Linked DNA regions of Pedobacter ginsengisoli. The protein of the gene in region 1 interacts with the protein of each later gene in a pairwise test. Links are inferred from orthologs where the notes say so. Each region holds a gene or a part of one and is shown in the gene's direction. Other genes may lie near its edges.

The links.
Region 2: the proteins of sucD (region 1) and sucC interact in binary tests that used the Escherichia coli proteins (3 or more experiments, as listed by UniProt). The link is inferred for Pedobacter ginsengisoli from one-to-one orthologs.

What each region holds. Positions count from the first base shown.
Region 1 is NZ_CP024091.1:5,108,663-5,120,700, forward strand. What follows is about bases 107-3,019. They hold sucD (succinate--CoA ligase subunit alpha), read left to right. Parts: upstream 107-1,083; coding sequence 1,084-1,956; downstream 1,957-3,019. Other genes in these bases: CPT03_RS21565 (DUF1080 domain-containing protein), read left to right, coding at 107-388; CPT03_RS21570 (hypothetical protein), read right to left, coding at 395-826; CPT03_RS21580 (methionine-R-sulfoxide reductase), read left to right, coding at 2,100-2,579; CPT03_RS21585 (septal ring lytic transglycosylase RlpA family protein), read left to right, coding at 2,659-3,019. Also shown: more of CPT03_RS21565, read left to right, coding at 1-106; more of CPT03_RS21585, read left to right, coding at 3,020-3,123; CPT03_RS21590 (ribonucleoside-diphosphate reductase small subunit), read left to right, coding at 3,503-4,477; CPT03_RS21595 (ribonucleoside-diphosphate reductase subunit alpha), read left to right, coding at 4,583-6,961; CPT03_RS21600 (cysteine-rich CWC family protein), read left to right, coding at 7,258-7,461; CPT03_RS21605 (carbon-nitrogen hydrolase), read left to right, coding at 7,537-8,412; CPT03_RS21610 (agmatine/peptidylarginine deiminase), read left to right, coding at 8,423-9,487; fabG (3-oxoacyl-[acyl-carrier-protein] reductase), read left to right, coding at 9,541-10,284; CPT03_RS21620 (murein L,D-transpeptidase family protein), read right to left, coding at 10,360-11,070; CPT03_RS21625 (hypothetical protein), read left to right, coding at 11,154-12,038. UniProt on the Escherichia coli protein: Succinyl-CoA synthetase functions in the citric acid cycle (TCA), coupling the hydrolysis of succinyl-CoA to the synthesis of either ATP or GTP and thus represents the only step of substrate-level phosphorylation in the TCA.
Region 2 is NZ_CP024091.1:2,692,470-2,704,538, forward strand. The notes cover bases 9,114-12,057. They hold sucC (ADP-forming succinate--CoA ligase subunit beta), read left to right. Parts: upstream 9,114-9,962; coding sequence 9,963-11,153; downstream 11,154-12,057. Other genes in these bases: CPT03_RS11105 (DUF4173 domain-containing protein), read left to right, coding at 9,114-9,149; CPT03_RS11110 (hypothetical protein), read left to right, coding at 9,166-9,921; CPT03_RS22955 (hypothetical protein), read right to left, coding at 11,264-11,539; ltrA (group II intron reverse transcriptase/maturase), read right to left, coding at 11,547-12,057. In the rest of the region: CPT03_RS11045 (YegP family protein), read left to right, coding at 1-5; CPT03_RS11050 (helix-turn-helix domain-containing protein), read right to left, coding at 115-318; CPT03_RS11055 (RNA polymerase sigma factor RpoD/SigA), read left to right, coding at 647-1,507; CPT03_RS11060 (hypothetical protein), read right to left, coding at 1,574-1,840; CPT03_RS11065 (M28 family peptidase), read left to right, coding at 1,964-2,896; CPT03_RS11070 (S41 family peptidase), read right to left, coding at 2,904-4,466; CPT03_RS11075 (HAD hydrolase-like protein), read right to left, coding at 4,514-5,128; CPT03_RS11080 (hypothetical protein), read right to left, coding at 5,128-5,457; CPT03_RS11085 (ABC transporter ATP-binding protein), read right to left, coding at 5,461-6,111; CPT03_RS11090 (hypothetical protein), read left to right, coding at 6,232-6,861; CPT03_RS11095 (winged helix-turn-helix domain-containing protein), read left to right, coding at 6,861-7,157; more of CPT03_RS11105, read left to right, coding at 7,530-9,113; more of ltrA, read right to left, coding at 12,058-12,069. UniProt on the Escherichia coli protein: Succinyl-CoA synthetase functions in the citric acid cycle (TCA), coupling the hydrolysis of succinyl-CoA to the synthesis of either ATP or GTP and thus represents the only step of substrate-level phosphorylation in the TCA.

The sequences.
Region 1 (12,038 bases):
TCTTGCTGGTCTGGGTGATGGAAATCCAAGGCCTACAGGTAATATGTGTTCGCCAGGAACCAATGTAGTTTATAAAGGGAAAATAGCAGATTCACACTGTTTAAATTCTACTTCTAAAACTTATGATGGTGACCAGTGGGTACGTGGGGAGTTGATTGTTCTTGGAGATTCTTTAATAACCCATATTATTAATGGCGATACTGTGTTGCAATACTCTAAGCCTCAGATTGGTGGTGGTGTGGCAAATGGCTATGATCCTAAAATTAAAATAGATGGCAAACTGTTAAGCAGTGGCTTTATCGCGCTGCAAAGTGAAGGCCAGCCCGTGGACTTTAAAAATATCGAAATAAAAGACTTGTCTAATTTAAAGAGATCTGCTAAAAAGTAAAAGGAATTATTCTTCCTCAACTACTACAGAGACATCTTTGTCGAGCTTTATGGTATGCAGCACTTTTGTTTTCTCGCTGTATACCACGAGTTTATTTTCATCTAAATATTGTACAAGTCTATAAGGTTCAGATTTTTGAATATACCTCCATTGTGTGTAGAACTGTTCCTGCGATAATTTCTCTTGTGGCAAGAATGTAATAGCAATTTCAATATCCGAAATGCTTTCAATAAAGAAGCGGTCACTTGTACGTAATACCTTTTGAGCTTTATCATTATTTTTAAAATCTTCAATCGTAATTTCACGTATTGCTGTTGAAGATTTGGTTGGATTCCTGTCAATAACATCCACAATTAGGTTATTTACTTCATTTTTGGTTTTCAGGTATTTTCCATTTCCCGTTTGTAATATTTTGAAATAGATTTTAAGCGGTTTCATATAATGATTTTGTGATAAGGGTAATTTTACCCTTACAAATAAATGAGTATTTAGCGGGTTATTGAAAAAATATTGAATTAATATCTCTTTGTTATTTTACTGATCATCTAAAGCGGAGTTAGTATGTTATATTTTTGTTGTAATAATCTGGCTTATACCTGAAAGAAGGGTAGAAAAAAAGATAGCTTAATGGATAGGCGGATAAAATTGTAATTGAAAACTATTTTATCTAAGTTTGCACAAAAAAATAAAGATACATGAGTGTTTTAGTAAATAAGGATTCAAAAGTTATTGTTCAAGGCTTTACAGGAAATGAGGGTACTTATCATGCTTCTCAAATGATTGAGTACGGAACGAACGTTGTTGGCGGTGTTACACCAGGTAAAGGTGGCCAGACTCATTTAGATAAACCAGTATTTAATACTGTAAAGGATGCGGTTGATAAGGCCGGTGCTAATGTATCTATTATATTTGTTCCTCCTGCATTTGCTGCTGATGCTATCATGGAAGCTGCAGAAGCAGGTATTAAAGTTATTGTTTGTATTACTGAAGGTATCCCTACTAAGGATATGATTCAGGTTAAAGAATATATTTCTGACAGAGATTGTCGCTTAATTGGACCTAACTGTCCAGGTGTTATCACTGCTGATGAAGCTAAGATAGGCATTATGCCAGGTTTCATCTTTAAAAAAGGTACTGTTGGTGTAGTTTCTAAATCTGGTACTTTAACCTACGAGGCTGTTGATCAGGTAGTAAAAGCAGGTTTAGGTATTACTACTGCTATTGGTATTGGTGGTGACCCGATTATTGGTACAACTACTAAAGAAGCGGTTGAGTTGTTGATGAACGATCCGGAAACTGAAGGTATCATCATGATTGGTGAAATTGGTGGTGGTATGGAAGCTGAAGCAGCACGTTGGATTAAAGAAAATGGTACAAAACCTGTTGTGGGTTTTATAGCTGGTCAAACTGCTCCTGCCGGACGTAGAATGGGTCATGCTGGTGCTATTGTTGGTGGTGCTGATGATACAGCCGCTGCAAAAATGAAAATCATGGCTGAATGCGGTATTCATGTTGTAGCAAGCCCTGCTGAAATTGGAGAAGCTATGGCCGCTCAGTTAAAGAAATAAAATATTAAAGATCTTCTTGTATAATGCAAAGGCTCTGGTGATTCATTCATCGGAGCTTTTTTTATAACTGACATTATTATTACTTCTAAGATGAAACCGCAGGCAACTTTAGTCCGTATCTTGTATTAAATAATGATATACAAATGAAAGCTTTAATCAGTAAAACATTTATGTTAGCAGGCTTGTTAGTGGTAACCAGTTTTGTAGCATGTGCCCAAAAGCCTAAAAAAGAAGAAATCAAAAAAACTACCGAAAGTATGGAATGGAATAAATTAACTAAAGAAGAAGAGGATGTAATAGTACGTAAGGGTACTGAATATCCTGGAACCGGAGCGTTGTTGAATAACAAAGAAAAAGGAACCTATATCTGCAGAAGATGTAATGCGCCATTGTATCGTTCAGAATCAAAATTTGAATCGCATTGTGGATGGCCAAGTTTTGATGATGAAATTAAAGGTGCTGTGCTAAGGATACCTGATGCTGATGGGCAACGTACTGAAATTGTGTGTGCAAATTGCAAAGCACATTTAGGGCATGTGTTTTTGGGAGAAGGTTTCACATCTAAAAATACCCGCAACTGTGTGAACTCAATTTCTATGAGTTTTGTGCCCGATAAGAAATAAAATCTTTTGGAATGACATAAGTATAATGCCCGATGATAACTTGTCGGGCATTACTTGTTTATAAGTATTTAGTTTACTTATGTTTGCACGTTCACCAACTATAGTAAATATGAAGTATTGTTTATTGTTATGCGGTATGCTAATTTCTTTTATGGGTTTTTCCCAGGATATTTCAGACGGAACGGCATCAGAATCGGCCACTGAAAGCACAGCAGTATCGTCATCCAATCTATCTTCTAAATTAATCTCTAAAACCGTTTACGCCACATATTATGCAAAGAAGTTTGAAGGACGAAGAACTACAAGCGGTGTAAGATATCGGGCTAAAAAAATGACAGCCGCGCACATGTCATTACCATTTGGGACAATTGTAACAGTTACTAATCCGGCGAATGGAAGGTCGGTTGATGTGGAAATAAATGATAGGGGGCCTCACTCCAGAAAATTTAAAATAGACCTTTCAGCCGGAGCTGCAAAAGAGCTTGGGTTTTACGGAAAAGGGGTTGCTAAACTTGAAATTAGCTATCTGCCGGAGACTGAGTAAATTTTAAACTTTTGGGGATAGAAAGTCAGCTTTTTTAAATTATTAACATTCAAAAGTTTTTACTATCCCCTAAAAAAGAAATAATTAGCTTTTTTGCTGATTGATTATGACTGAAATCTGATGTTTTAAACAACCAAATCTGACAACGTGTTAACAACTTTGTTCTGCAAAAAAGGCCTCATACTTTATATTTGTTTAAGTAAAATTCTTTAATAAATCACACGAAGATTTTCAGTTAAAGTTTTAATATTTAGTTGATTAAGGTTGCCGGAGAAATTCAAGTCTTTTAAAATCTTTAAATTAAGTATGGCTTTGTCGACTGTTAGCGTTTATTAAGGGTTTTCATGGTTCAATCATTCACTAGGTTAAACAAAGGCTTATGCAAGAAGAAGAAGTATTATTAAAAGAAAACAAAGATCGTTTTGTTCTTTTACCGATTAAATATCCGGCAATTTGGGAGATGTATAAAAAGAGTGAGGCTAGTTTTTGGACGGCGGAAGAAATTGATCTTTCAGACGATCAGAAACATTGGGACAACCTAAATGATGGAGAGAGACATTTTATTTCTCATATCTTAGCTTTCTTCTCTGCCAGTGATGGTATTGTAAATGAAAACCTGGCTGTAAATTTTATGAGTGAGGTTCAGTTACCTGAAGCCCGTTGTTTTTATGGTTTCCAGATTATGATGGAAAACATTCACTCTGAAACATACGCCTTGTTAATTGATACTTATATTAAGGATCCGGATGAAAAGGATAGATTATTTCATGCAATAGAAACAGTTCCTTGCGTTAAGAAAAAAGCAGAATGGGCATTACGTTGGATTGAGGGTGGTAATTTTGCAGAGCGCCTTGTAGCTTTCGCAGCTGTTGAGGGTATTTTCTTTAGCGGAAGTTTCTGTTCAATATTCTGGTTAAAAAAACGAGGCTTAATGCCAGGACTAACCTTCAGCAATGAGTTGATCTCAAGAGATGAAGGGTCACACTGCGAGTTTGCTTGTTTGTTATATGGTATGCTTAAGAATAAGCTTACAGAAAAACAAGTTCATGGTATAATTAAAGATGCCGTAGAAATAGAAAAAGAATTTATTACAGATGCTTTACCAGTAGCATTAATTGGAATGAATGCAAAACTGATGTCGCAATACATTGAGTTTGTTGCAGACAGATGGGTACAGGAATTGGGTTATACTAAGATTTATAACGCAACCAATCCATTTGATTTTATGGAAATGATATCGCTACAAGGAAAAACAAACTTCTTTGAGAAAAGAGTTGGTGATTATCAAAAAAGTGGCGTATTAACCTCAACAGAAGATAAAGCTGCGGCTTTCTCTTTAGACGATGATTTTTAAAACTTATCGGGTTAGGCGATAGGGAATATAAATAAATAATTAATCGGTGCCTATGCTGAGATTGCTCATCACAAGCTCAATATGCACCATAAATACCTGAAAAATATGTTTGTAATAAAAAGAGATGGCCGCAAGGAAGCGGTAAGGTTTGACAAGATAACTGCCCGTATTGAAAAGTTATGCTATGGTTTTAATGCTGAACTTGTAGATCCGATAGATGTAGCCAAAAAGGTGATTGAAGGTTTATACGATGGGGTTACAACTTCTGAATTGGATAACCTTGCAGCTGAAACCGCAGCCTCTTTAACAACCAAACATCCGGATTATGCTTTATTGGCTTCACGTATTGCTGTATCCAACCTTCATAAGAATACAACTAAATCTTTCTCTAAAACGATGGAGATGTTGTATAACTATATTGACAATAAAACAGGTAAATCGGCTTCTCTTATTGCCGATGATGTTTGGGAGGTGATTAAAGAAAATGCCGATACACTAGATAGCACAATTATATACGACAGAGATTTTGGTTTTGATTATTTTGGGTTCAAAACGCTTGAAAAATCTTACCTGTTAAAGGTTGATGGACAGATAGTTGAACGTCCTCAGCATTTATTTATGCGCGTGTCTGTTGGTATACATAAAGGTGATATTGAAAGTGCTATAGCTACATATAACCTGATGAGCGAGCGTTGGTTTACCCACGCCACTCCAACTTTATTTAATGCAGCAACACCTAAACCTCAAATGTCGTCATGCTTCTTGTTAACTATGCAGGATGATAGCATTGAAGGCATTTATGATACATTGAAACAAACTGCCAAGATATCACAAAGTGCTGGTGGTATTGGTTTAAGCATTCACAACATTCGCGCAACCGGTTCTTACATTGGTGGTACTAACGGAACAAGTAATGGTATTGTACCAATGCTAAAGGTGTTTAATGACACCGCACGTTATGTAGATCAGGGTGGAGGTAAGCGTAAAGGTGCCTTTGCAATTTATTTAGAGCCTTGGCATGCTGATGTATTAAGTTTCTTAGACTTACGTAAAAACCATGGTAAAGAAGAATTGCGTGCACGTGATTTGTTCTATGCACTGTGGGTTTGTGATTTGTTTATGAGACGTGTGGAAGAGAATGGAGACTGGAGCTTATTCTGTCCGCATGAAGCGCCAGGTTTAGCTGATTGTTTTGGCGAAGAGTTCGATGCTTTATATGAGCGTTATGAAAAAGAAGGTAGAGCACGTAAAACTATTAAAGCTCAGGAATTATGGTTTGCAATCCTTGATTCTCAAATTGAAACAGGAACTCCTTACTTGTTGTATAAAGATGCTGCAAACAGTAAGTCTAATCAGCAAAATTTGGGTACAATTAAAAGTTCTAACCTTTGTACCGAAATTATAGAGTATACATCTAAAGATGAGGTTGCAGTTTGTAATCTTGCATCTTTGGCCTTACCAAGATTTGTAATTAACGGTGAATTTGATCATCAAAAATTATATGATGTTACTTATCAGGCTACTTTAAATCTGAATAAGATCATCGATTATAACTATTATCCGGTAGAAGAAGCCAGAAATTCTAATATGCGCCACAGACCGGTAGGTTTAGGTGTACAAGGTTTAGCCGATGCATTTATTTTAATGCGTTTACCTTTTGAAAGTGAAGGTGCACGCGAATTGAACAAAGAAATCTTTGAAACAATTTATTTCGCTGCAATGACTGCTTCTCATGATCTTGCAGTTAAAAACGGACCTTATGAAACATTTAAAGGTTCTCCTTTATCTGAAGGTAAATTCCAGTTCGATCTTTGGAACGTGAAACCAGATAGCGGCAGATGGGATTGGGAAAGCCTACGTGAAAAAGTAGTTAAAGATGGTGTTTACAACTCATTACTTGTTGCTCCGATGCCTACTGCTTCTACATCTCAGATTTTGGGTAACAATGAGTGCTTTGAGCCGTATACTTCTAATATTTATACCAGAAGGGTATTAAGTGGAGAGTTTATTGTTGTTAACAAACACTTATTAAAGGACCTTGTAGCTTTAGGTTTATGGACTCCGGCTATGAAAGACAGAATTATTTTAGCTAATGGTTCTATTCAGGACATTGCTGAGATTCCTGATTACATTAAAGAATTGTACAAAACCGTTTGGGAAATAAAAATGCGTAGTATTATTGATATGGCTGCCGACAGAGGTGCTTACATCTGCCAGTCTCAATCTTTAAACTTATTCATTAATGCGCCAAATACTTCTAAATTGACTTCAATGCATTTCTATGCTTGGAAAAAAGGATTGAAAACGGGTATGTATTATCTGCGTACTCAAGCTGCTTCTCAAGCTGTTAAATTTACAGTAGAGAACCAGGCTGGTAAAAATATGGAGCCGGTAATTCCTGAGCATATTGAACAAAGTGCTGAAGAAATTGTTGAAGGACCGGTTTGCTCTATGGAAGAAGGCTGCATCAGCTGTTCAGGTTAATAACTATTTAATAATTAATATATTTAAAGAGCAGGTACCAAATACCTGCTCTTTTTTTGTGCTTCCTCATCCTGAACTTAAATAACCATAAAGGAATCTAGTTGGAGATGCAAACAGGTAAGACTCACCTCAGGCTCAAGTCAGACTCTCCTTAGACTTGGTTAGACTATTGTCTAACAAAATTCTTTTTTCATTCTTAATATAATCTGCAACGAGGTTTATGTTTAATATGCTATTTGTCATTTTTTATAAGCAGTCAGGTATCATTAGTTCATGATCTTGTATCTTTGTGGTTAATGGCTAAACACGAAATCATACCCTGCGAGCGTTGTGGTACACCAATAGAGTGTAAAGCTAACTCTTACACTAAATGCCAATGTAGTGTTGTGCAGTTAAACTTAAATGAGGTTCAGTATATTAGCGAATTACATGATGGTTGTTTGTGTGCTAAATGCCTGTTTGAGCTTCAACAGGAGTACAGGGATGCTGTAGCTTCTTAAGTATTAGCCTGGTTCAATCCTCCTATCTTTTATTTTTTTTGGCTAACTTTGCGCTAAATTATTTGTTAATAAAGAATGGCAAAAGTACAAGTTGGATTGGTGCAGATGAGCTGTACCAGTAATAAACAAGAAAATTTAGATAAAGCAATTTTAAAAATCAGAGAAGCCGCTGCAAAAGGAGCACAAATTGTGTGTTTGCAAGAGCTTTTTACTTCTCTATATTTTTGTGATGTTGAAGATTATGACAACTTCAATTTAGCTGAAGCTATTCCCGGCCCTTCTACCGATGCTTTACAGGTTATTGCTAAAGAGTTGGGTGTAGTTATTATTGCTTCTTTATTTGAGAAGCGTACAGCAGGCTTGTATCATAATACTACAGCTGTTTTAGATGCTGATGGAGCTTATCTTGGTAAATATCGTAAAATGCATATCCCTGATGATCCTGCTTTTTATGAGAAGTTTTACTTCACACCAGGTGATTTAGGATATAAGGTATTCCAGACAAAATTTGCAAAAATCGGCATACTGATCTGCTGGGATCAGTGGTACCCTGAAGCATCCCGTATCACAGCTTTAATGGGTGCTGAGATTATGTTTTATCCAACAGCTATAGGCTGGGCTACAGATCAGGATGAAGAAACAAATAAAGATCAGTATAATGCATGGCAAACCATTCAACGTTCTCATGCTGTTGCTAATGGAGTGCCAGTGGTGAGTGTAAACCGTGTTGGACTTGAGCAAAATGGAGCTATGAAATTCTGGGGCGGAAGTTTTGCAACAAATGCTCAGGGCAGATTACTTTATTTAGGTTCACATGAAAATGAAGAAACTAAAGTAGTAGAATTGGATTTATCTGAGTCGGATTTTTTCCGTAAACACTGGCCTTTCCTAAGAGATCGTAGAATAGACTCTTATCAGCCAATTACTAAAAGATTTATTGACGAAGATTAAGAATTAGAGAATGTCATCTTTTAACGAAGTAATATTTAACAGCAGCCCAAAAAAACTAGGCTTTAGCTTTCCTGCTGAATGGGAAAAACATGATGCGACATGGCTAAGCTGGCCACATAAGGAAGAATCCTGGCCGGGTAAGATTGAAACTATATATGAGCCTTATTGCCAGTTTATTAAAATTGTAGCAACCGGCGAAAAGGTTAGAATTAACGTTAACAATGAAGAAACTAAAACTTTTGCCATTTCTGAATTGGAAAAAGTGGGAGCTGATTTAAGCCAGATTGAATTTTATTTTAATCCGAGTAATGATGCCTGGTGCAGAGATCATGGTCCGGCTTTTTTATTAAATAAGGCAAACAGAAAAAAAGCAATAGTAGACTGGGGATATAATGCATGGGGAGGTAAATACCCTCCTTATGAGCTTGATGATGTAATTCCAACCAAAATAGCTGAGCATTTTAATTTATCCGTTTATCATCCTGATATAGTAATGGAGGGTGGATCTGTTGAGTTTAATGGCGCAGGGACGATACTTACCACTACAGCATGTTTGCTGAATGAAAACAGAAACCCTCATTTAAATAAGGAACAGATTGAAGAGTATTTAAAGGAATTTTATGGTGCTGAACAGGTGTTGTGGTTAGGCGATGGGATAGTTGGGGATGATACTGACGGCCATATTGATGACATTACGAGGTTTGTGAACGAGGATACAGTTTTAACGGTTGTTGAGAGTAATCCTCTGGATGAAAATTATTTGCTGTTACAGGAGAATTTGGAGACATTAAAAACTTTGCGGCTATTAAATGGAAAACCTTTGAATATTGTAAAATTGCCGATGCCTTCTCCGGTAATCCATGAGGATACAAGGCTGCCTGCTTCATATGCTAATTTTTATATTGCAAATGCTGCGGTAATTGTACCTACTTTTAGAGACGTGAATGATGAAAAAGCTCTTGAAATTATTCAAGGGGTTTTCCCGGATAGAAAAGTTGTAGGAATAGATTCTACAGATATTATTTGGGGGTTAGGAAGTTTTCATTGTCTTAGCCAACAGGAACCATCAATCTAATCACTTTTTATAATTGATATAATTAATTGAATATAACCAAACAAGAAATACAGATGAAGTTATTAGAAGGAAAAACAGCACTTGTTACAGGTGCATCTAAAGGAATTGGCCGCAAAATAGCGGAAAAATTTGCTGAACATGGAGCTAATGTAGCTTTTACCTATTTGTCATCAGTAGAAAAAGGTGAGGCTTTAGAACAAGAGTTAGAAAGTTTTGGTACAAAAGTAAAAGGATATCGCTCAGACGCCTCTAAATTTGATGAAGCTGAAAAACTAATCAATGATATAGTAGCTGATTTTGGTGCATTAGATATTGTTGTAAATAATGCAGGTATAACGAAAGATGGTTTATTGATGCGAATGAGTGAGGAGAACTGGGATGAAGTAATTAATGTAAACTTGAAATCGGTATTTAATGTATCTAAAGCTGCTTCTAAAGTGATGATGAAAGCGCGCAAAGGATCTATCATTAACATGAGCTCTGTTGTAGGAGTTCAAGGGAACGCCGGACAAGCAAATTACGCTGCATCTAAAGCAGGTATAATTGGATTCTCTAAATCTTTGGCTAAAGAATTGGGATCACGTAATATCCGTACCAATGTTATAGCTCCTGGATTTATCCGCACTGAAATGACGGATGTATTAGATCCAAAAGTGGTACAAGGTTGGGAAGAAGGTATTCCTTTGAAAAGAGCAGGCGAGACGGATGATGTAGCGAATGCATGTGTATTCCTGGCATCTGATATGAGCTCATACGTTACAGGTCAGGTATTGTCTGTTTGCGGCGGAATGTTGTAAGGATATTATAAATACTTAAAAATGGTGTCTGAATTAATCCCGACACCATTTTTTATTTAAACTGACAGGAATTGTTCAGTACTGTATTTTTGGTACTTGCTTATGTTTTTCAAAGTAGTTATATTCCAACTGAAGATTTGTCCAAAAAGAACGGTGTTGAGGGAACTGGGTTAAATATCTCTCAAGATTAATATCAGTTATTTTAAAAGGAAAAATGTGAACAGGAATCTGATCTTGCCCTTCATTTCGTGCCTCAACGGCTAAAACATAAAGCTCCTTCATCTTGTCGTCTGTTATTGGGATGCAGCCAACGGTTTCACATTTCCCATGAATGTATATATCGTTTCCTGGTTTTTGATTCGCACTTCTTAACAGGTCAATTTTGTTAGGATAGTTTATTCCTAAAGAAAGATGAAAGTTGCTTAGAGGATTAAATACGGTGATATAATAAAATCCTTCAGGAGTTTGCTTATCACCCTCTTTTGATTTGGGTCCCAGAATACCTGAATGCTTGCAAAAAGGAAATACTTTGAATAACCTATATTGCTTTTGGGCGCTACCTCTTAACCATATTTCTAATCTCCCTTCGGCTTTGTAGGCTGCTATGTATAGGCTAAACCGCTTACCTATCTCATCTTTTTTAAGGTCATTTTGGAGCTTATTCCATTTCTCTTCATAAGCTTGTTTAACACGTTCAAATGTCAATTGCTGCTTTTTGAAATCAGATTGGGCTAGTGTTGGTGCATACATCATTAGGAGTAAAATAATGTGAAAATAGTTTTTCATTATAAGGCGTTGGTTTTACTATGAACAAACTTATATAAAATTGTGCGAGCATTTTAAAATTTAGCATCTTTACCCAAATACGTATGAACGATTCTTTTAGCTTATACACTTTATTGGCATTATTAGGCTGCTTGCTAACAGGTATTCTTTTTGCTTGGTTATTGTACCGTAAAACGGAGCATTTAGCTAAGCGGCTGCGTTATGGGTTGTTTGTGATACGGACAACTGTAGTAAGCGTTATAGCAGCATTGCTGTTTCTTCCTTTAATTAGAAGTGTGTCATACAATCTCGAAAAACCTGTAATTATTATCGGTCAGGATAATTCTCTATCTGTTGGAACGATTGAACCTAATGGCTTTAAGAAAGACCAGTATGAGAGAGATATGAAAAATTTGGCTAACAAACTGTCTGAAAAGTATGAAGTAAAGATTTATAATTTTAGTGATAGTATAAAATCTGGCTATGATTTCAAGAATAATGGTCAGGTTAGTAACGCTTCAATGTTCATTAATCAGTTAAATGATGAATTGTTAAACCGAAATGTGGGAGCGATAATTTTATCCTCAGATGGTATTTTTAATCGCGGAGGGAGTCCACTTTATGACTTGAATAAACTTAAGGCTCCTGTTTATACTGTTGCATTGGGAGATACAATTCCGAAAAATGATTTGATGATTTCAAATGTAAATCACAATAGTCTGGTTTATCTTGATAATGAATTTACTGTTGAAGTCCAAGTGCAGGCCTTTGAGAGTAAAGGTGAAGTATCCAAAATTTTGGTTACTGAAGCGGGCAAAAAGATTTTTGAGGATCAGATTCAGATTAATTCAAGTGCATTTGTAAAGAACATTCCAATTAAGCTAAAAGCTTCTAGATTGGGCCTTCAGAAATATACCATTCAGCTTACTCCATTAAAAGAGGAGATATCGGAACGTAACAACACGCAAAGCATTTTTATTGAGGTAATT
Region 2 (12,069 bases), 2.4 Mb from region 1 along the record:
CCTAAAGTCTATTCATATAATTTTTTTAAATGCCTGATCAATGATATTGATCAGGCATTTGTTTTATAATTCAGGATGACATGATGACCACAGATTTAATAACACTTATTCTCATCACCTCCGAAACTCCAGGATGTCACCAGGTTGACAGTCAAGAGCATTGCATATAGCATCCAGAGTATCCAGTCGTACTGCTTTAGCCTTTCCTGTTTTCAATATAGAGAGGTTAGACATTGTTACCCCTACCCTTGTACTTAGCTCTGTTAAGGACATCTTCCTTTTAGCTAGCATCACATCTAAATTTGTAATTATTGGCATAATATGTTTTTATTACCAGACATTAATAAGATACTATTTCTTCATTTTATTTCCTGACATCATAAAGACAAACATTTATTTTAGTTTATAAGCTCATCAATATTGATTGAAATACACAATACATACATTGATATACAATAATAATAATATGTTTTATAATATAGTGACATTAATACTGACAAAAGGATTTTGGAATAATTTTTGCTACTAAAGTTTTGTATAATTAATACGTGTAAAGTGTAACGTTTTCAGTAATTTATGTTTTCTAATTGCCTATAAATTCTTACTTTTGCACGTTCAAACACATAAAGAGTACCAAAGCATATAAATGAGACAACTCAAAATCACGCAATCGATTACCAATCGCGAAAGTCAATCTCTAGACAAATACCTTCACGAAATTGGTAAAGTGGATTTAATTACCGCGGAAGAAGAAGTAATATTAGCAAGAAAAATACGTGAGGGCGATCAGGCAGCATTAGAACGTTTAACTAAAACAAATTTGCGCTTCGTGGTTTCGGTAGCAAAACAATATCAAAACCAAGGTTTAACTCTAGGGGATTTAATTAACGAAGGAAACCTGGGTTTAATTAAGGCTGCCAAGCGTTTTGATGAGACAAAGGGTTTTAAATTTATCTCGTATGCTGTTTGGTGGATCCGTCAGTCTATTTTGCAGGCAATTGCAGAGCAAAGCCGTATTGTTCGTTTACCACTTAACCAGGTTGGGTCGTTAAGTAAAATCAGTAAAGCTTTCTCTAAACTGGAGCAGGAATACGAACGCGAACCATCTCCTGAAGAATTGGCAGACATACTTGAAACAACTGTTGATAAGATATCTGACACCTTAAGTAACTCAGGAAGACACGTATCAATGGATGCTCCTTTTGTTCAGGGCGAAGAAAATACATTGTTAGATGTATTGGAAAACCACGAACCTAATACAGACAGCAGCCTGATTAACGAATCCCTTTCGGAAGAGATTAAACGTTCATTGTCTACTTTAACAGAAAGAGAACGCGAAATCATTGTACTTTTCTTTGGACTAAGCACTAACCATCCTTTATCTCTTGAAGAAATTGGAGAGAAGTTTAACTTAACCCGTGAACGTGTACGTCAGATTAAAGATAAAGCACTTCAGCGCTTGCGTCATACCTCACGTAGTAAGATCTTAAAATCATACCTGGGATAAGCCGCATAAAGCTTAAGAAAAATATATAAAAACAAAAAGATCGGGCAATACCCGGTCTTTTTGTTTTTAAAAATCTATATCAATCAAGCTGCTTAGCGGGATATGTACCCCCCTTTTTAATTGAATATATTTCTCGGTAACAGACCAAACTGTGGTGTTAACAGTTTTTGGACCTTCGGTAGTGTTAAATGTGATATCGGCTTTTGACTTAAACTCGTTTCCCAGTCTTTGTGCGGAGTTTAGCTTATCCCTTAATTCTTCTGTATGATTCTGATCGGCTGGAACGATTTTACTTATATCTATTGATTCTTTTTCTATTAATTCCCCTAACATAGTAGTATGACTTATTCTTACTTAAATATGCATTTAATCTACTTAAATAACAATAGGACATGAAAAGAGTTATTAATATCGTTCTATATCTTTACTTTAGTATTATATATTTAAACATCAAAAATGAAATTTTACCTATTAATACCGCTTAGTTTATTATTGAGCTGCAGTTCTGTAAAAAAAACAGATGCTCAGGCTGGAAGCCAGCTACTTAAAGATGTTGAAATATTATCTTCTGATACATATGAAGGGAGAAAAACAGGGACAAAAGGGGCCGAAATGGCACGTAAATATATAGAGTCGCGTTTTAAAGAAATTGGCTTAAATACACTACCATCATTTTCAGGCTATGAGATGCCGTTTTCTTTTAAAAATAATAAAGGAACGACCATTGAAGGTAAAAACCTGCTTGGCTATGTTGAGGGAAAAAGCAAAAACGTAATAGTTATATCTGCTCACTATGATCATATTGGAATTATAAACCATGAGATTTACAATGGTGCCGATGATAATGCTTCGGGAGTTGCAGCTTTATTGAAACTTGCCTCACATTATTTAAAAAATAAACCTTACCATACTTTAATTTTTGCTGCTTTTGATGCTGAGGAAGCAGGCTTACAGGGTGCAAGTGCTTTTGTAAAAAATCCTCCTGTGCAACTTGAGAACATCAAACTTAACATCAATATGGATATGGTAAGCCACAATGATAAAGGTGAGCTGTATGCTTGTGGCACATTTAAATATCCTCAGTTAAAACCAGCTGTTTTTAGTAAGAGTTCTAAAATAAAAATAATTTTAGGCCATGATGACCCCAAAATGGGAAGCAATGACTGGACTAATCAAAGTGACCATTCGGCTTTTAACGACAAGGACATACCTTTTATTTATTTTGGAGTTGAGGACCATAAGGATTACCACAAAGCTACTGACGAGTTTAAAAACATAAACCCTACATTTTTTACCAATGCAAGCGAGGCTATTCTTGAAATTTCAGCAAGATTAGACCATCAGCTTTATTTGAAATCTGTAATTAATGATAAGAAAAGAATAAATTAAATACAGGTTATTTTCTGTTTTCAATCATCCCTACAAATTCACCACTTGCGTTGCCTCCTATTGCCTGCAAACGAGTTGACTTGGATCTGTTTGCAGTAGCAGCCACTTTTCCCTGACTGGTAACGGTAATACCTGGAGCAAGAATGTTGATAGCCATTGCCGTACAATCGTCTTTGGCATTACCAAAATTGTACATAATATCTCCTTCAGCAAATTCATATCCTTTAACATCAGGTGTCATCCCATTATAATACCCTCCTGCACCGGCTGAGTTTTTAGTTTCGAACATTGAAAAGTAAACATCGTATTTATTTTCAAGCGTTATCGGGAAAAACCCAATAGGTTTACCATAAGAGGTCTCTCCTACAAGCTTAACAGTCATGTGGGGTTTTAGACTATTTATTACAAGTTCACTTGCAGATGCCGTATAGCGTTCTACAATAAAAACAATATTCTTTACACCAGTTAAATTTCCAGTTTTTTGAAAGGTTGTGGTATTGCCACTTACAGAATAATCATCATCAAAATAAGTCCCTGTAATACGGCCATTATCAACAACAGGCTGATTCTTTAAAATTGTAGCCTTTTTGTTTTGCATGGTAGAATTATAATGTTCTGTAAACATTGTACCTGAAGTTCCTGTAGGTGCGATAAGATTAATAAGATGTTGTGCGGTGCTTATATAACCACCACCATTATATCTAAGGTCTATAATAAGATCCGTAACCCCTTTAGCAGCGAAATTATTAAATACTGTAGTTAATGCGCTTTCTGAGTTCTCTTTATTTGAGAACCTTGCATATGCCAAATAACCTATCTTTTTAGTGCTGGCTGTGAAAACAGTATCTTTATATATAGGGCTGCTTTTATAAATGGCTTTAGTAAGTGTTTTAGTAAAACTTACAGTTCCTTTTTTACCTGCTACTGTTACTGTACCACCTTCTATTGCGCTTTCAATTTTATCGACTTCTGCATTAAAATTAGTTCCATAAGTTACGCCATTGATCGCTGTAATTTCATCTCCCCTTGTAACGCCAGCTTTGGCCGCAGGAGAATTAGGATACACAGCAGTAACATAAATCGAATAGTCTGTATTAGTTTGACCAAAATAACCAAACCTTAAACCAACATCATTACCATTTCCTTCTAAATCAACCGACATTTTTGTACCAGGAATAACAGCAGTAGGATTTTTATCAGCTTTATCAAAAATATAAGAATATTTAGGCGACGAACTATTACTTAAATAATCTTGAGAATTTGATGATTTAACCAGGTTATACAAATTGGATTCATACTTCTCCAAATTGGTTGCGCCGGTATTATACTGCCGTGGATTAAATGCATCGTAGGTAGGTAAAGCCTCATTCCAGAAATAAACTTCTTTAGCGTACAGAAATATAGAATCATTGGTTAACTCTACCCTGTTTGTTGTAGGAGTTTGCTTGGTATTTTGAACAGGCTCTGATTGAGGCTCTGGTGCAGTTTTATTTTTTTTGCACGCACTAAAAAGGACACAGATCACCAAGACCGAACCCATTATATAATCTTTTACGAAGTTATTTTTCATTAATAATATTTTAAACACCAACACCAGGTCCGGAGGTATAAACGTAATTAAGTTACTAATAGTTTATCAACATTCAAATAGTCTACACCGGCATTTGCTGCGCATTCCTCATCTACCTTGTACTTGCCTACCATCAACACATCTTCTTTCTTTAAATTATGCTTATCTAAAATTTCCTGAATCCCTGCTAAAGATGGTTTATAAGCAGTTTCTGCTGCAAAATAAACAGTAAGATAGCTCTCTAGTCCATTCCATTCAACCTGCTTAATCTTATTGAGCTGCATCATAGGATCTTCATTGGTGAATATAAATATTTGTTTACGTTCAACCGTAATTTCCTGCAAAAAGCTAAGCATCTCATTAAACATCAGAAGCTTTAGAGGCAACCGCGCGCTTAAGAAAAGCATATCAAAGTTCATTTTATACTTTAATGGAATATTGAATTGTGCGGCTGTTATTTCAAAAATATCATCATTACCAGTTGTAACATATGCTTGCTGCATACTTTTAACAATCTCATCAGCGCTTATTTGTTCTGCATATTCTATAAATTGAGCAAATAGATAATAGACCTGTAATAAATAATCCTTCTGTGGATAAAGGACATCGTCGAGCTCAAAAACAAATGCTTGTTTATCTTTTAAATAATGTTCAAATGCCATTAAATATTGGTTAAATGGATAATCTGGTCCTCTTTGGGCAATAGTACCTGAATATTAAATTCTTCAAAAAGCACCTGCGATTTTGATATTTCATTTACCTCAAACTCATGTAAAGGTAAAACTGCATCAACTCCTTCATTGAGGCAATGGTTTAACAAATTATGAGCTATAATCTCATCATTTCTCTGGCCTAAGGAAATGAAATAGTACCGCGCAGATGGAAAAGAAGGTACATCTCCATAATCAGCCAATACAATATTATCATCTGCAAAAGTCTTAATTAGTTTTAATGATTGAGCAGACTTCCCTCCTGTTATTAATATTTTCACAACTTAAATAATTAAACCGTCTTTCATAGTAACTACCCTATCGCTAATCTTAGCCAGATCTTCATTATGGGTTACAATAACAAAGGTTTGCTTAAAATTATCTCTAAGTGTAATAAAAAATTGGTGCAATGAGCTGGCATTTGCCGAATCCAGATTACCAGATGGCTCATCGGCAAGAATAATTGCCGGATTGTTTATCAACGCTCTTGCTACCGCAATACGCTGCTGCTCGCCACCAGACAACTGGTTAGGTTTATGATCGGACCTGTCTTTTAACCCCAGAAGCTCTAAAAGTTCAGTTGCCCTTGCTATTGCTTGCTTTGTGGGTACTTTGGCTATAAATGCTGGTATGCAAATATTCTCTAACGCAGTAAATTCAGGTAAAAGATGATGAAACTGAAAAACAAAGCCGATATTCTTATTTCTAAAAACGCTTAGCAATTCGCCAGAGAGCTTATTAACTGTTGAACCGTTAAGCTCTACTGTACCGTGGTCGGGCTTATCTAACGTACCTAGTATATGGAGCAAAGTACTTTTTCCTGCACCTGAAGCACCTATTATGCTTACAATCTCACCTTTTGATACTTCAAAATCTACTCCTTTTAATATGGGTAGGTTCCCATACGCTTTTTTTATACCTGTGGCTTTTAGCATAAATGCAAACTTACAAAAACATAGCACAAGGTTAAACAAATATGAGATAACAAATAATGCTAAATTTTTCTTGGAAGTTCAGATTATTCAACTAACTTTGAAAAACAAAGTGCTTTTAAAATGAGTAACAAGGAAGAACAGCTAAATGCATTGAACGACATTAAAAAAATGATGGATCGTTCGTCAAGATTTATTTCTTTAAGTGGTTTATCAGGAGTTTTTGCCGGAGTTACCGCATTAGTAGGTGCCTATCTTGCTCATTTAGAAATTACCAATGGTGCAAACGGAACCTATGAATATGGCTATACCCAGGATGATCTGGAGGCCAATTTAATTAAAATAGGTGTTGGAGTACTTGTTATTGCTCTTATAGGAGGCTTTCTGCTTACACTTAGACAAACAAGAAGAAAGAAATTACCGTTTTGGGACAGAACCACTAAAAATTTACTGATCAATTTGGCAATCCCCCTCATCGCTGGAGGCTTATTTATTATTGCTCTTCTTTTGGTTCATCCAGGCACTTATGGTTTAATAGCTCCTTCTTGCTTATTATTTTACGGTCTGGCTTTAATTAATGCCAGCAAGTATACTTATAGTGACATCCGTTTTTTAGGCCTTTGCGAAGTTGTGCTTGGATTAGCAGCAATGTTTAATATCGGATATGGACTTTATTTCTGGGCCTTTGGTTTTGGTGTACTTCATATTTTTTATGGTTTGCTTATGTATTTTAAGTACGAAAGGACTAAGTAATGAAAAACCCGATTGGAGCCCTTAACAAAATATTTGATAGCCGGATCAGACTGGGCGTGATGTCTATTTTGATTGTAAACGACAGCATTAGTTTTAATGAACTAAAGCAAATGCTGGAACTTACAGATGGCAACCTTGCCTCCCACCTGAATACTTTGGAGCAGGCTCAGTATTTAAAAGTCCAAAAATCATTTATCGGCAAAAAAACAAATACTACTTATATAATTACAGATTTAGGCAAACAAGCTTTTAAAGTACATCTGGAAGCTTTAGAAAAGATGATCAAGAGCCTTTAATTTTTTTTATCTATTCACTTTGAAATACAAAGCACTTTTAATAAACAAAAATGGAAACAACATCAATCAGTCAAATCACAACAATTGCTAAAGAATGTACCAGGTATTCTTTTATTGCCGGGTCTTTATTATTCTTAATTTATTGTCTTACAAAATTTAGTCCTTTGATTGGAGTAGGCTTATTATACATCGTGCTCGCTTTGGTGATCAACTCAATTATCTTTTTGAGTTTATTGATTACCATAATCATTTATCCTGAAGATTACCTCCCGCTCTTAAAGACAGCAATTGTTATGCTGTTTAACCTCCCCATTGCCTTTATCTACCTGTGGATAATCACAGAATTACCCTTAATCTAATATTATAACTCATATGAAACAGCGCATAGACCTACAGCTTTTTGCAACAATTGGTGGCGGCATTCTTTTCACTTTCCTCTTCTGGATGGAGAAACAGGCTCTTAACCTTCTTATTTACTCCCTTTTTTTAATTGTCATCACTTTACTTGACCAGGAAAAGCAAAAAACCAAAAAACTCTACATTGTTATCGCCAGTCATCTTCTGGCTGCCGTGCTTGTAGTTATAAATCAATCGATACTGAACATCATAACCTGGTATATCAGTTTTGCAGTGATGATGGGCTTAATCCATTTCCCTCTGTTAAGGAATATTTTTTCTGTCCTGCTGGCTGCATTTTTACAAATCATTACAGCTCCGATAAATCTTTTAAAAAAAATAATGGCACTTCATTTCAGGAGTCTCTCTTTTAAGCCTGTTTTAAAGATTGTTACATACATTGTTATCCCATGCTTTGCCATACTTTTTTTTAGTATACTTTATAGCGAGGCTAACACCATTTTTGCCGATTACCTTAATCAGATTACTTCTGGCATATCCACATTTATAAACAACATACTGATCTTCCTGTTCCCCCAATTAAGTTTTGAACGCTTTATGCACATTATACTTGGGATCATTTTGAGTGCAGGAATTTTCATCAGCTTAAAAAAGGTTGAACTTGAAAAAATTGAAAGTCGCTTTAATGAGCAGCTAACAAAGGCGCACAGAAATAAAACATCCAAATCTATCGGGTATATGTTTATGGAAGTTTTTGCTGAAGGTTTGCTAAAAAAAGTGATGGCTTTAAAAACTGAAAACATTATAGGCATCATCTCATTCATAGCCTTAAACCTCTTATTGCTTTCATTAAATATTATTGATTTAACTACGTTGTGGCTAGGCAAAAATATTGGGTTAAGCGGAGCAGACTATTCAAATGAACTTCATGATGGTACCAACGCGCTAATAATAAGTATTGTTATGGCCATGATGGTTATTGTTTATTTTTTTAGAGGTAATTTAAATTTCTATAGCAAAAATAAGACAATCAGACTCCTGGCCTATTTATGGATTTTTCAGAATATGTTTCTGGTTTGTTCTGTTTTACTCAGAGATTTTCATTATATAAATGCCCTTGGGCTAACTTACAAGCGCATTGGGGTATTGGTTTTCTTATTACTTTGTTCAATAGGCCTTTTTACTGTTTACATCAAAGTTGCACAACAGAAAACCTTCTTCTATCTGTGTAAAGTGAATGGATTGATGTGGTATACATTACTGCTAGTTTTTGGTTTTGTAAACTGGGATGTTTTAATCGTGAATCACAACATTAATAACAGGGACTCCATCAACTTAGATCTTGATCATTTAACAGAATTGTCTGACAAGACACTCCCCCTCTTGAATAAGAATAAGTTGATACTTCGAAAATATTTGAGCACCTCAAAATATGCCTACAGATGGAGTAACGATACAACCCGTATCGCTACAAAACCAACTGCACCAACCGATGCAGAACAGATTTTGGCTTTTGAAAAAGATTTAAACCAGCGCAACAATACATTTAAAACAAAATACAATGAAACATCCTGGCTTTCGTGGAATTACCGCGATTGGCAAACCATGCAATTTTTAACTGAAAATCATCTATAATCTTAAAATCTGATGTATGCACAACTCATCGTACTGGATAAACTATTTTAACCAAAACCTACAGAACAAAAGAATCGACTGGAGCATCAGCCCGAATTTAACTCAACTAGAAAAAACCAATATTTTAAGCTCTTTACAGGCCTGGCAATTGGGAGAAACATCTGAGGGGACAAACCTGGTAAATGCTGCGACCAAACATACAAAGAACCTAAGTGATCCGTATTACACAGATGCAATTAAGCTATTTATTAAAGAAGAGCAAAAGCATGGTAATAATTTGGGCCGGTATATTGATCTAATTGGTGAACAAAGGATAAAAAAAGACTGGGGCGATAGCTTGTTTAGAAAAATAAGGGGACTAAATACAGACATGGAGTTTTGGACCATTGCTGTAATTACAGTTGAAAGTACTGCCCAGATATTTTATCAATGTTTAAAGGATGCTACCAACTGTAAACTGCTTAAACAAATATGTACCGATATTTTAATTGACGAAGCAGCTCATATTAATTTTCAAATTGAGAGATTACATTTGATATATAAACACAAGAGTCCATTTACAAGAACTATTACCTATTATTTTTACACAGTTTTCTATTTTTCTACAGCCATGGTAGTCTGGCTTGCGCACAAAAGATTGTTCAATGCTGGCAAGGTTCACTTTTACAGTTATTGGGTCAAGATGAAACTCAAGTTTAGAAAGACTATTAAAAAACTGAAACCAGAAAGCGAAAATATAAACACCGAAAATACCTGTAGCCATTTGTTATAAAGCTTTTGAAATTGTAGATTTGAACAAATTTTTTCAGCATAATGAATATCCACGAATATCAAGGTAAAGAAATACTTAAAAGTTTTGGAGTAGCCGTACAAGAAGGTATAGTAGCCGACACGGTAGAGCAGGCTGTAGAAGCTGCTAAAAAAATGAAAACTGACTACAATTCTGACTGGGTTGTAATTAAAGCTCAAATCCACGCTGGTGGTAGAGGTAAAGGCGGCGGTGTAAAGCTTGCTAAAAACCTTGATGAGGTTAAGGAAAGAGCTACTGCTATTTTAGGTATGCAGTTGGTAACTCCACAAACTGGTCCGGAAGGAAAGAAAGTTAACAAAATTTTAGTTGCTCAGGACGTATACTATCCAGGTGCATCTGAAACCAAAGAATTCTATATCAGCGTATTGTTAAACCGTGCTAACGGAAGAAACATAATCATGTATTCTACTGAAGGTGGGATGGATATTGAAGAGGTTGCAGAACATACTCCTCATTTGATCTTCAAAGAAGAGATTGACCCTAAAGTTGGTTTACAAGGATTTCAGGCTCGTAAAATAGCTTTCAACCTTGGCCTAAGTGGTCAGGCTTTTAAAGAGATGGTAAAATTTGTTAGCGCACTTTACAAAGCTTACGACAGCACTGACTCTTCAATGTTTGAAATCAATCCTGTTTTAAAAACATCCGATGATAAAATTATTGCTGTTGATGCTAAAGTAGATCTAGACGAAAATGCATTATTCCGTCATCCGGATTACGCTGCAATGCGTGATAAACTGGAAGAAGATCCTACTGATGTTGAAGCAAGCGAATCAAACCTTAATTATGTTAAACTTGATGGAAACGTTGGTTGCATGGTTAATGGAGCAGGACTTGCAATGGCTACGATGGATATTATTAAAATTGCAGGTGGAGAGCCGGCTAACTTTTTAGATGTTGGTGGTACTGCAAATGCACAAACAGTAAAAGCTGGTTTTAACATTATCCTTAAAGATCCAAATGTGAAAGCTATTCTGATTAACATATTTGGCGGTATTGTTCGTTGCGACCGTGTTGCCCAAGGTGTTATTGATGCCTATAAAGAAATTGGAGATGTTCCAGTTCCAATCATTTGTCGCTTACAAGGAACAAATGCTGTTGAAGCTAAGCAACTAATAGATGATTCAGGATTAAAAGTTTTCTCTGCAATAGCATTAAAAGATGCTGCTGATTTAGTTACTAAAGTATTAGCTTAATATTTAGCTACAAAAAATAAATCTTTATTAATCGAGTAGGAAGATAGGGATTATTTCCCTATCTGTCCTCTCACACCACACGTACGTGCCGTTCGGCATACGGCGGTTTGTTAGAATAACTTCGTTTGGTGTTCAGTTTTCCAATAGTAGTAGTTGGCAAATCCAATGTACTTCAGCTTTGCGAAATACTCAATACTCAGATTACCCTGAAGGATTGGACTACGTGCCAGTCGACAATAGGACTTCCTACTATTAGACCATTCGAATGCCTTCTGCTTTCCAACCCCCAGTTTGATCAGGTTTCGGCTTCGGCATCCTGCATTCTTCCACTGTTTCCAGATGATCATCCGCAGTCTGACCCGTGTCATTTCATCCAGCCTTATCATCACATGCTTAGCCCCTGCAATGGAAAAAATAGTTGACCCAACCCCTAATGGTCATATCAAGCTTTCTGATCCGTTCGATGATAGTAATTGGATCATTGCGTTTAGTATGTCCAAGGAGTTTCTGTTTTATAATCTTAACAGACTTGGTTGCAATCCTCATTTTCCAATCTTTGCCCGTCTTGTAGAACGAGAAGCCCAGCAGGGTACTCTGTGATGGTCTGCTCACCTTACTCTTTTCACGGTTCACTTTCAGCTTTAGACCTCCTTCCAGATAGCTGGTAATGTTATCCATCACCCTATCTGCCGATTTTCTGCTGTGAACATATATACTGCAATCATCAGCGTATCGTACGAACTTGTGACCCCGCTCTTCGAGCTTAGCATCCAGTTCATGAAGAACAATATTGGATAAAAGCGGACTAAGTGGACTGCCCTGTGGTGTGCCCTCTTTTCTTGGGGAAACAAGCCCGTTCTCCATCATACCACTGCTCAGATATAAACGGATAAGCTTTAATGTACGCTTATCTTTT